3 regions of the Streptomyces sp. NPDC088387 genome follow, and region 1 is predicted to be linked to each of the others. Evidence: riboswitches for the same ligand, from Rfam matches in the RefSeq annotation. Region 1 holds a riboswitch; each other region holds the start of a gene.
The links. Region 1 has a riboswitch for cyclic di-AMP ahead of ACIQAC_RS13940 (transglycosylase SLT domain-containing protein). Riboswitches for the same ligand answer to the same signal wherever they lie in the genome.
Positions count from the first base shown of each region.

Region 2: linked by a shared signal. The riboswitch ahead of ACIQAC_RS06890 (peptidoglycan DD-metalloendopeptidase family protein) and the one ahead of ACIQAC_RS13940 (transglycosylase SLT domain-containing protein) in region 1 are both predicted to bind cyclic di-AMP.
Region 3: linked by a shared signal. The riboswitch ahead of ACIQAC_RS08265 (M23 family metallopeptidase) and the one ahead of ACIQAC_RS13940 (transglycosylase SLT domain-containing protein) in region 1 are both predicted to bind cyclic di-AMP.

Region 1 covers NZ_JBIVNC010000004.1:535,915-539,179, reverse strand. Annotated here, with positions in the region: gene ACIQAC_RS13945 (HAD family hydrolase) at 1-736, shown strand, start outside; gene ACIQAC_RS13940 (transglycosylase SLT domain-containing protein) at 848-1,321, opposite strand; cyclic di-AMP (ydaO/yuaA leader) riboswitch at 1,327-1,462, opposite strand; gene ACIQAC_RS13935 (CocE/NonD family hydrolase) at 1,770-3,265, opposite strand, start outside.
Region 2 covers NZ_JBIVNC010000002.1:523,389-526,653, forward strand. Annotated here, with positions in the region: gene ACIQAC_RS06890 (peptidoglycan DD-metalloendopeptidase family protein) at 105-1,097, opposite strand; cyclic di-AMP (ydaO/yuaA leader) riboswitch at 1,102-1,269, opposite strand; gene ACIQAC_RS06895 (tyrosine-protein phosphatase) at 1,785-2,582, shown strand; gene ACIQAC_RS06900 (DUF6126 family protein) at 2,599-2,715, opposite strand; gene ACIQAC_RS06905 (helix-turn-helix domain-containing protein) at 2,712-3,265, opposite strand, start outside.
Region 3 covers NZ_JBIVNC010000003.1:20,411-23,675, reverse strand. Annotated here, with positions in the region: gene ACIQAC_RS08270 (PP2C family protein-serine/threonine phosphatase) at 36-1,178, shown strand; cyclic di-AMP (ydaO/yuaA leader) riboswitch at 1,385-1,542, shown strand; gene ACIQAC_RS08265 (M23 family metallopeptidase) at 1,554-2,600, shown strand; gene ACIQAC_RS08260 (PrsW family intramembrane metalloprotease) at 2,653-3,265, opposite strand, start outside.

The sequences.
Region 1 (3,265 bases):
CTTCTCCGACCGCTCGTTGGCCGCGCTCGCCCGGTCGGCACGGGCCGGGGCCCGGCATCTCGTGGTCACCGGCCGGCCCGCGCCCCGGGTCCGCCCGCTCCTCGCCGAGCTGGGCAGCACCGGCCTCGCGGTGTGCGGACAGGGCGCGCAGCTGTACGACGCCGGCCGGGACCGCCTGCTCTGGTCGGTCACCCTGGACCGGGAGTTGGCCGAGACCGCGATCGGCAAGATCGAGGCGGAGGTCGGCCAGGTGTACGCGGCGGTCGACCAGGACGGGGTGCACGGGCTGACGCTGATCGAGCCCGGCTATCTGATGCCGCACCCGACCCTGCCCGCGGTGCGGGTCGGGTGGCGCGACGAACTGTGGGCCGAGCCGATCAGCAAGGTGCTGCTGCGCCATCCTTCGCTGTCCGACGACGAGCTGGCGTCGGTGGCCCGCTCGGTGGTCGGTTCGCTCGCCACGGTCACCATGTCGGGCCCGGGGACGGTCGAACTCCAGCCATGCGGGGTGACCAAGGCGACCGGTCTCGCGCTGGCGGCCCGGCGGCTCGGTGTGCGGGCCGAGGACACCATCGCGTTCGGGGACATGCCCAACGACATCCCGATGTTCGACTGGGCGGCGCACGGGGTGGCGATGGCCAACGCGCACCCCGAACTCAAGGCGGTGGCCGACGAGGTCACGACGTCGAACGAGGACGACGGCATCGCCGTCGTCCTCGAACGACTCTTTCCCTGAGAACGGCTCTTTCCCCGAAGGGAATTCACCCCTCACGGCCCCAACAAAGCAGTCGCGTACAAAACAGTCGCGTTCCTTTACGGGCCCCAACCCGCAAAGCAATGCGCTCGGTCAGTAGGCGCCGAAGACGTTGTCGATGGAGCCGTACCGGGCGGCCGCGTAGTTGCAGGCGGCGACGATGTTCGCGACCGGGTCGTACGGGTCGTACAGGGTGCCGGGCACGTGGTACGCGGCGAAGGTCGGGTCGATCACCTGGAGCAGGCCCTTGGAGGGCGTGCCCGCGAGGGCGTTGGAGTCCCAGTTGTTGACGGCAGACGGGTTGCCGGAGGACTCGCGCATCACGTTGCGGTAGATGCCGTCGTAGGTGCCCGGGATGCCGTTCTGCGCCATGACGGAGAGCGACTCGCGGATCCAGCCGTCGAGGTTGTTCGGGTACGCGGTGACCGCCTTGGTGGCGGTCGGGGTGGCCGCGGACGCGCTGGTGGCGCCGATGACCGGCAGCGCGAGCACGGCCGCGCCGGTGCCGGCGACGGCGAGCGTGCGGGTGAGGCGGCGCATGGAGGTGAAGCGGTGCAATGCGGACATGGGGATGGATTCCTCTCCGACGCCTGCGAGGTGAGCTGTCGGGTTCGGGCGGGGAGGTGCCCGGCCGGGCCCTTGCGGGCACGGCTTCACCCCGAGCCGTTCCGGCGCGTCCTTCGACGTCCGGCCCGGCGACTTACCTGGGTCCCCCACTCCTGCCGTGGATCTTTGTCGGTGGTGTGGGCGGCGGCAGGATTAGGCGTCCGCCCGACAGCGCTGGAACGTATGCGAAGCCCATGTCCGAAACAAGTAGCGGATTCACATATAGCGGCTTGTGATCTTCTTTCCGGGTGTTTGCCGCGCATGATCCTTTGCTGCTGGAAAGGGTCAACTCGCGGACCCGCAAAGGTGAATCGGCGCGGGTCTGTGAAATTCCTGTGCGCATGCGTCAGTGAGTCATGTCACGCACGATCGCAAGAGTGGTAAATCGGGCAATGAGCCCAAGTCCCTATCAACCAGCCGTCCGTGGAATCCGCTTCTCCCAGGTGCGATGGAAGACCACGTCGTCGCCCTCGGTGCAAATCACCTCATTGGAGGTCAAAAACTCCCCCTCCTCGCACCGGATCTCCGACCGCGTCCGGACCGTCGTGTCCCAGGCGAGTTCGGGCCGGTGGAGGCGGACCGTCCAGTCGGAGCGGGTCCGCGCGGACAGCGCGTCGCCCTCGGTGACCGTGTACGTCTCCAGCGCGTCCTCGGTGAACTCCAGCCCGTCGGGATAGACGCGGGTCCCGCCGTACCGGGGGTCGACCTCCAGCCGCCACTCGCCCTTGGCCACGTCCCGCACCACCAGCCGCTCGGGACGCGGCTCGTCCAGCGTGACGGGGGAGGAGACACCGAGCGGAGCCGATTGCTCGGGCTCCTCGAAACCGATCCCCTGGTCGGGTGCCGGCGCGCGGACCGGCAGTTCCAGGGCGCTGCCCGCCGGGTCCAGCGTGAAGCCGGCCTCGGAGCCGGGCTGCGGCCAGATCCACGGCCAGTACGCCGAGGAGACGGCCAGCCGGACGCGGTGCCCGGCCGGGAAGGCGTGCCCGATGCCGTTCAGCTCGAACGACACCTCCTCGGTCGCGCCCGGTGTCCACGGCACAGCCCGGTCCCGGCCCTCGCGCGCCGACAGGTTCAGCACGCCCCGGGTCACCAGGGTCGAGGAGCCGTCCGGGGCGACGTCGCAGAGCCGGGCGACCACCTGTCCGCGCGGCACCTCGCAGCGCAGCCGCAGCCGTACGCGCGGCCGTCCCAGCACCCAGGTCTCCTCGCCCAGCGGGAACTCGAAGCAGACCGACCGCGCGTCCTCCTCGCGCTGGTCCGGCGGCAGGTCGGCGTCGTTCCCGAAGGGGAAGAAGCGGCCCGCGTCGACGCCGGTGTGCATCGGGGACCGCACCGGCAGGGGGGCGCCCTGGAGGGCGTAGGTGACGGGGGTGACGGCGGGGGAGGGCCAGGCGGGCTCGCCGACCCAGCGGCCCGGCAGGGTGTCGTAGACCGTGGCCGGCGGGTGCGAGTCGCTGACGTAGGCGCGCAGCAGGGGCTCGGGGAGGTCGCCCTCGCCCTTCAGCCAGTGGTCCCACCAGCGCAGGGTCTCCTGGAGGAAGCCGATCGCCGGGCCCGGCGGCAGGCCGCGGTCGGGGTACTGGTGCGACCAGGGGCCGATCAGTCCGCGCACCCGGTCGGCCGGGAGGTGTTCGACGAGCCGCAGCACGGTGTCGCGGTACGGGTCGTGCCAGCCGCCGACGGCGAGCACCGCGGCCTTGATCGCCCCGTAGTCCTCGCAGACGCTGCCGTGCCGCCAGTAGTCGTCGCGCGTCTGGTGGCCGAGCCAGGTGTGCAGCAGGGGTTGCACCGCCTCCAGGCGGTTCAGCCACATCTCCCGCCAGGCCTCGCCGGCGTACCGCGGGTCCGGCGGGCGCGACACGAAGGTGAGCATGGTGGCCGCCCATGCGTGCATGTCCACCG
Region 2 (3,265 bases), on a different contig from region 1:
GTCCACGGGTCCCGCAACACATCCCGATATCCACCGGTACGCACCGAAGGCCGGACCCGGGGATCGTGGGTCCGGCCTTCGGAGGTGGTCGCGCGACGGGGGTCTCAGCCGACGGAGAGACCGTGCGAGCGCAGGTAGGCGACGGGGTCGACGTCGGAGCCGTAGTCCGGCGTGGTGCGGATCTCGAAGTGCAGGTGGGGGCCGGTCACGTTGCCGGTCGCGCCCGAGAGGCCGACCTGTGTGCCGGCGGACACGGACTGGCCCTGCGAGACGGACAGCGAGGACAGGTGGGCGTACTGGGCGTAGAAGCCGTCGGCGAGCTTGATGACGACCTGGTTGCCGTACGCACCGCCCCAGCCGGCGGAGACGACGGTGCCGCTGCCGACGGACTTGAGGGAGGTGCCGGTCGGGACGACGAAGTCGACACCGGTGTGGTAGCCGCTGGACCACATGCTGCCCGCCATGCGGTACGGCGTGCCGACGGCGGCACCGGCCACCGGGAGGCTGAAGCCCGAGGCGTTGGCGGTGGTCGTGGACTGGTCGCCGGAGGACGACGCATCACCCTGCGCCTGGCTGGAGTTGGACTCCTCGGACTTCTGCGTCTTCTGCGACGCGGTGGAGTCGGAGGACTCGGCCGGCTTCGAAGCCTGTGTGTCGGTGCCGGCGGGCCTGTCGGCCGCCTTCTTGCCGATGGAGAGCTTCAGACCGGGGTGGATGAGCGACGGATCGCTGCCCACGGCCTCGCGGTTGTCGTCGTAGATCCGCTGCCAGCCGCCGGTGACGTCCTGCTCCTCGGCGATCTTCGCGAGGTAGTCGCCGACCTTCACCGAGTAGGTGTGCGCACCGGACTTCGGGGTGGCGGTCTTGGTCGCGGTCTGCTGCGCGACGGGCTGCTCGGTGACCGTGCGCGGCAGCGACTCCTGCGTGGCGGTGAGAGTTCCGGCGGCCTTCTCCGTGACGGACTGGCCGGTGGCGGCGTGGGCGCCGGCGGCCCCCATCAGCGGCAGTGCGAGTGCGGCGCCACCGGTTCCGGCGACGGCGATCGAGCGGGTGAAACGCTTGCTCTTGGGACGGCGGTGCTTACCCTTCGCGGGCATGGCGAATTCCTCTCCGGCGCCTGCGAGGTGAGCTGTCGGGTGCGGGCTGGAGATGCCCGGCCGCGCGGGGAACGCGGCTGAACCCCTAGCCGTTCCGGAGACCGGAACAGGCGGTAAGTCCTGTGGGTCCCCCGCTCCTGCCGAGGCACGGGTGAGTGGGCGGCTTCCGGGCGGCGGCAGGATTCGGCGTTCCGTCCGGATTCGGTGGTGAACGTAAGCGACCAAGACGCAAAGGGACAAGCAAGAGGTTCCACTCGAAGGTCCCCTTCTTGATCCGTACGGGGAATTCCCGGTCACCCTCCGTCGAAGCGGTACACGCCGAATTCCCAAAACCCCTTGAAAAGCGGCCTGATTACGTGAACATGACGGGCGACACACGGTCACGAATATGACGCTGCTCACGTGACAGTGCTCCAGGTCCCTTTATTCCAGAGCGAGTTGGAATCCACGCATCAATTCGGACAGAACTCCCAGATGTGACGCAGGAGGAGAAGTGTCGCATTGAGTGGCACAGTGAAATCACAGACTTCTTTACGGGGGTTTCGTCCGTTTCGCGACACCGTTCCGCAGGAGGCCTCGACAGGAGGCCTCGACACCGTTCCGCGCGAGGCCTTGTCGTATCGTCGAGGTGCCCCACGCCGGCCGGCACCCGAGCCGGGCCGGCGGTCCGACCGGGAGGAGCCCCCCGTGACGCAGCAGGTCCCGTCGACCGAGCCACAGCTGGAAGCCGTGCGCAACTTCCGGGACGTGGGCGGGCTGCCGACGGTGGACGGCCGCCGGGTGCGTCGGGGAGTGCTGTTCCGCAGCGGGCATCTCGCGCACGCGACCGCGGCGGACGCCGTGTTCCTGTCCTCCCTCGGACTGCACACGGTCTTCGACTTCCGCAACGCCGCCGACCAGCGCCTTGAGGGCCCGGACATCGAACTGCCCGGCGTCCGCAACGTGAACCTGCCGCTGACCGACCCGGCACACGGCGCCGAGTTCTGGACGATGATCCGCGAGGGCGACCTGGACCAGCTGCGCACCCTGCTCGCCGACGGCAGGGCGGCGAACCGGATGGTCGAGTCGTACCGCACGATCGTCCTGGAGCGCACCGCCGAGCACTCCCGGGTGCTGCACGCGCTCACCGAGGACAGCGTCCCGGCCCTGATGCACTGCGCGGCCGGCAAGGACCGCGCGGGCATCTCGGTCGCGGTGACCCTGCTCGCCCTGGGCGTGGAACGCGAGGCGATCCTCGCCGACTATCTGGAGTCCAACGCCAAGCACCGCCGCTACCAGGTGCGGCGCAGCAGCAAGGCCCCCTCCGCCCACTCCCCCGAGGTCATGGAGCTGATCAGCCCGCTCTTCGACGCGCGCGCCGAGTATCTGACGACGGCCTTCGACACCATCGAGGCGACCTGGGGCGGCGTCGACGGCTATCTGGAGCAGGGTCTGAAGCTGACGCCGGAACTCCGCGACCGGCTGCGGCAGCGCATGCTCGACTGAGCCCGCGCCGCCACCGCTACTTCGCGCCGACCTCGAACAGCAGGTACAGGAACGCGGCGAAGACATGCCCGGCGGCGACGTAGATGAACAGCCGCACCCAGACTCCGCGGTTGCGCTTCGCGGTCTCGCTCATGGTGTTTCTCCCGTCGTCGGGCCGAGACAGAGCGCGGCCGTGGGGCTCTGAAGCAGGGTGTGTACAAAGAGCAGCTCGACGCCGGCCGGGTCGCGGGCGGCGATGCGGTGCGGGGTCAGGGAGTCGAAGTGCGCGCTGTCCCCGGGACCGAGCTGGTGCACGGCGTCCCCGAGGCGCAGCCGCAGCCGGCCCCGCAGGACGTACAGCCACTCCTCGCCGGGATGCACCCGCACGATGTCGCCCTGGGAGCCGTGCGGTACGTGGACGCGCAGTGCCTGCATCCCGCGGCCGGAGGCGCCGGCCTGCCAGTACGTCCAGCCGCCGGCCTCGGTCGGTTCCATGTCGGCGGCGCGCAGCACGGCGTCGCGTTCGGCGACCGTCTCGCCGAGGAGTTCGGAGACGGTCGTACCGTAGATACGGGCGAGCGCGAGGAGCATCGGCAGTGAGGGCTGCCGCCCGCCGGTCTCCAGCCGGGAGAGGTGGGCGGGCGAAAGACCGGCGGCGCGGGCCGCGGCCTCCAGGGTGAGCGAGGCCCGGCGGCGCAGGGCGC
Region 3 (3,265 bases), on a different contig from region 1:
TGGCCCGTCGACCCCGCTGCGGCAACCCTGGTGAGGTGACTCCCGACCCCGTGACGGAGGGGCCGTATCCCGTACCGCAGCGGCACATCTCGTACGCCCGCCGCTTTGTGCGGCTGCTGCCGGTGCTGCTGATCGTCGGCGGCGCGATGTACGAGTACTTCACCCCGAAGGAGTTCACCGCCGTCCCGTTCTTCACGGCCGCGCCCCTGGTCGCCGCCCCGCTCTTCGGGCGGCGGTACACGATCCTCACCGGCCTGGCGGCCGTGATCACCGTGGCGGTGATCCATCTCCGGCTCGATGTGATCCTCGGCGCGGAGTCGGTCACCGAGACGATCACCGTGCTGACCGTCTCCGGGCTGGCCCTCCTCATCAACACCCTGGTCCGGCGCAGCGACGAACGGCTCGCCACCGCCCGCCAGATCGCCGAGGCCGCCCAGCGGGCGGTGCTGCCGGAGCCCGCCGAGCGGATCGACGGGTTCGAGATCGCCGTCCGTTACGAGGCCGCGCAGGCCGGTGCCTTCATCGGCGGCGACCTGTACGCGGTGCAGGACTGCCCGGCCGGGGTCCGGCTGCTGGTCGGGGACGTGCGCGGCAAGGGCATGGGCGCGGTGGCGGCCGTGGCCGTGCTCATCGGGACGTTCCGGGAGGCGGCCGAGCAGGAGGCGACCCTGGAGGCGGTCGCGGGGCGGCTGGAGCGGGCGCTGGCCCGCGAGGGCGACCGGCGCGCGGGGCTCGACGCGGTCGAGGGGTTCACCACCGCCGTACTCGCCGAACTCCCGCACGGCGAGGGCGTCCTGCGCATCGTGAACCGCGGTCACCCCGGGCCGCTGCTGCTGTACGCGGACGGCGCGCTGCGGCCGCTGCCGGCCACCGAGCCGGCGCTGCCGCTCGGGATGGGCGATCTCGGCAACTGGCCGGACCGGGTGGAGGAGTACGCGTTTCCCGCCGGGGCCATGCTGCTGCTGTACACCGACGGGGTGTCCGAGGCGCGGGACGCGCGCGGGGAGTTCTTCCTGCCCGAGGAGCGGCTGTCCGGCCGGGTCTTCGCGGGGCCGGGGGATCTGCTGACCACGCTCGCGGAGGACGTGCGGCGGCACACCGGGGGCCGGATGACGGACGACATGGCACTGCTCGCCGTACGCCGGACGGGGGCTTCGTCACAGCCGGTAAGTGAGTGAACGCCCTCCGCATAACATCTGAGTCACCGTCAAAACTCTTGTGACATACGTGGCGTGGTCAACTCGCCCGATTTTCGCCGCTCATGGCCCGTACGTCCGGCGGGAAAGCGTTAACGATCAAGTGGAACCGCTTGGAAATCACCCCCCGGTTCTATTAACGTCCGATAACGCAGCGCGGTCGTCCCAGCCGTCACAAGAGACGGCTCCGTGCTCAAGCGCCGAATTCCGCAAGGGAACCGGGGAACCACCAACTTGGGGTGAATCGGGCGTATGTGGTCGTGGCAACACGGCACATATACGCGCGTAGGAGACCTTCCTGCTCCGAACCCGTCAGCTAACCCGGTAGGCGAGAAGGAAGGAAAGGAGTACGCCTACGTGGCGTCCAACAGGCCTGCTCCTGAGGCCCCGTTCGTCCCCGCACAGCGCACCGAGGAAACCTTCGGTTACGGCGCCCCCCGCACCGACGAGGGCCCGTGGGAGGAATGGAACCCCACCGCCGAGACCGTCCGCCCCGTGCGCGGCCGGCACCGCGTCTCCAAGCAGCGCGGCGGTGGACTCGCCCGTAGCTCGACCGTCCTGGGCGTCGGTGTCATAGCCGCCGTCGGCGCGGGCGGTATGGCCACCGCGCAGACCGGCAAGCCCCCGGTGTCCATCTCCATGCCGGACCTGCCCTCGGTCGGCAGCCCCTTCGGCTCGGACGACGGCGACGACACCGAGCCCCTCTCCCAGACCTCCAGCACCCCGCTCAGCAGCCTCGGCGTGTCCACGACCGACACCGAGCAGGGCACCTCGGACGCCGGTGAGGTGCTGCGCACCCGCATCCTGGCGCAGGCCGAGAACCAGCAGAAGCAGCTCGACACCAAGACCGCGCAGCTCGCGCTGGCCAAGGCCGAGAAGCAGGCCGCCGACGCCGCCGCCAAGGCCGAGAAAGAGGCCAAGGAGAAGGCCGCCGCCGCCAAGAAGAAGGCGGAGGAGGAGGCCGCGCAGAAGGCCGAGGCCGAGCGGCTCGCCAAGCTGGCCAAGGAGTTCACGCTCCCGACCTCCTCGTACACCCTCACCTCGACCTTCGGTCAGGCCGGCGCCCTGTGGTCCTCCGGCTACCACACGGGCCTCGACTTCGCCGCGCCCACCGGCACGCCGATCAAGGCCGTGCACGGCGGCACCATCACCGAGGCCGGCTGGAACGGCTCGTACGGCTACAAGACCGTGCTGACCCTCGATGACGGCACCGAGATCTGGTACGCCCACCAGTCGTCGATCGGCGTCAGCGTCGGCCAGAAGGTCACCACCGGCGAGGTCATCGGCCGCGTCGGCGCCACCGGCAACGTCACCGGCGCCCACCTCCACCTGGAGGTCCACACCCCCGGTGGCGGCGGCATCGACCCCATGGCGTGGCTGCGCGGCAAGGGCCTCAACCCCTGAGCCGAGTTCCCCTCACGGCCCTGACGACGAACCCTCGACGTCAGGGCCGCTGTTATGAGCGGTACGGGTTGTAGTAGGCGGGGTGCGGACCGACCGGGCCGTAACCGCCGTAGCCGCTGTGAACGCCGTAGCCGCTGTGGCCGCCGTACGTGGGCAGGGGCCACGGGGTGATCACCGGGACCGGTGGTGCGGTGGCCCGTGCGGCGTGGTCGAGGGCGGGACGGGCGATGTCCCGGCGCCGCCACAGCTCGTTCAGCAACGCCCGCTCGCGCTCCACGAAGTCGGGGCCCGCGAGACCCCGGCGGCCCCGGCGGCGCAGAAACGCCAGGGACGTCGCGTACGACTCGTACTGGGCCACCGCGCGGGCGGCCGGTCTGCCCAGGTGGCGGCCGGCGTACTCACGGGCCAGACCGCGGGCCCGCATCGAGCCGAGCGCGTAGGGCTCCGAAGGGGCCAGCCAGCCGGCGGCCGCGTAGGCGGGCAGTTCCTCGCGGACCAGGCGCAGTTCGCGCTGCCGGGTCCAGATCATCAGCCAGGTCAGCAGCGCGAACGCGGGGACCATGAACACGCCGTAGACCGCGAAGAAGCCGTAGTCGCCGAAGGTCGACGAGCCGTTCCAGAAGGCGTGCAGGCCCATCGCCAGCAGCAGCCCGGACAGGGGCAGC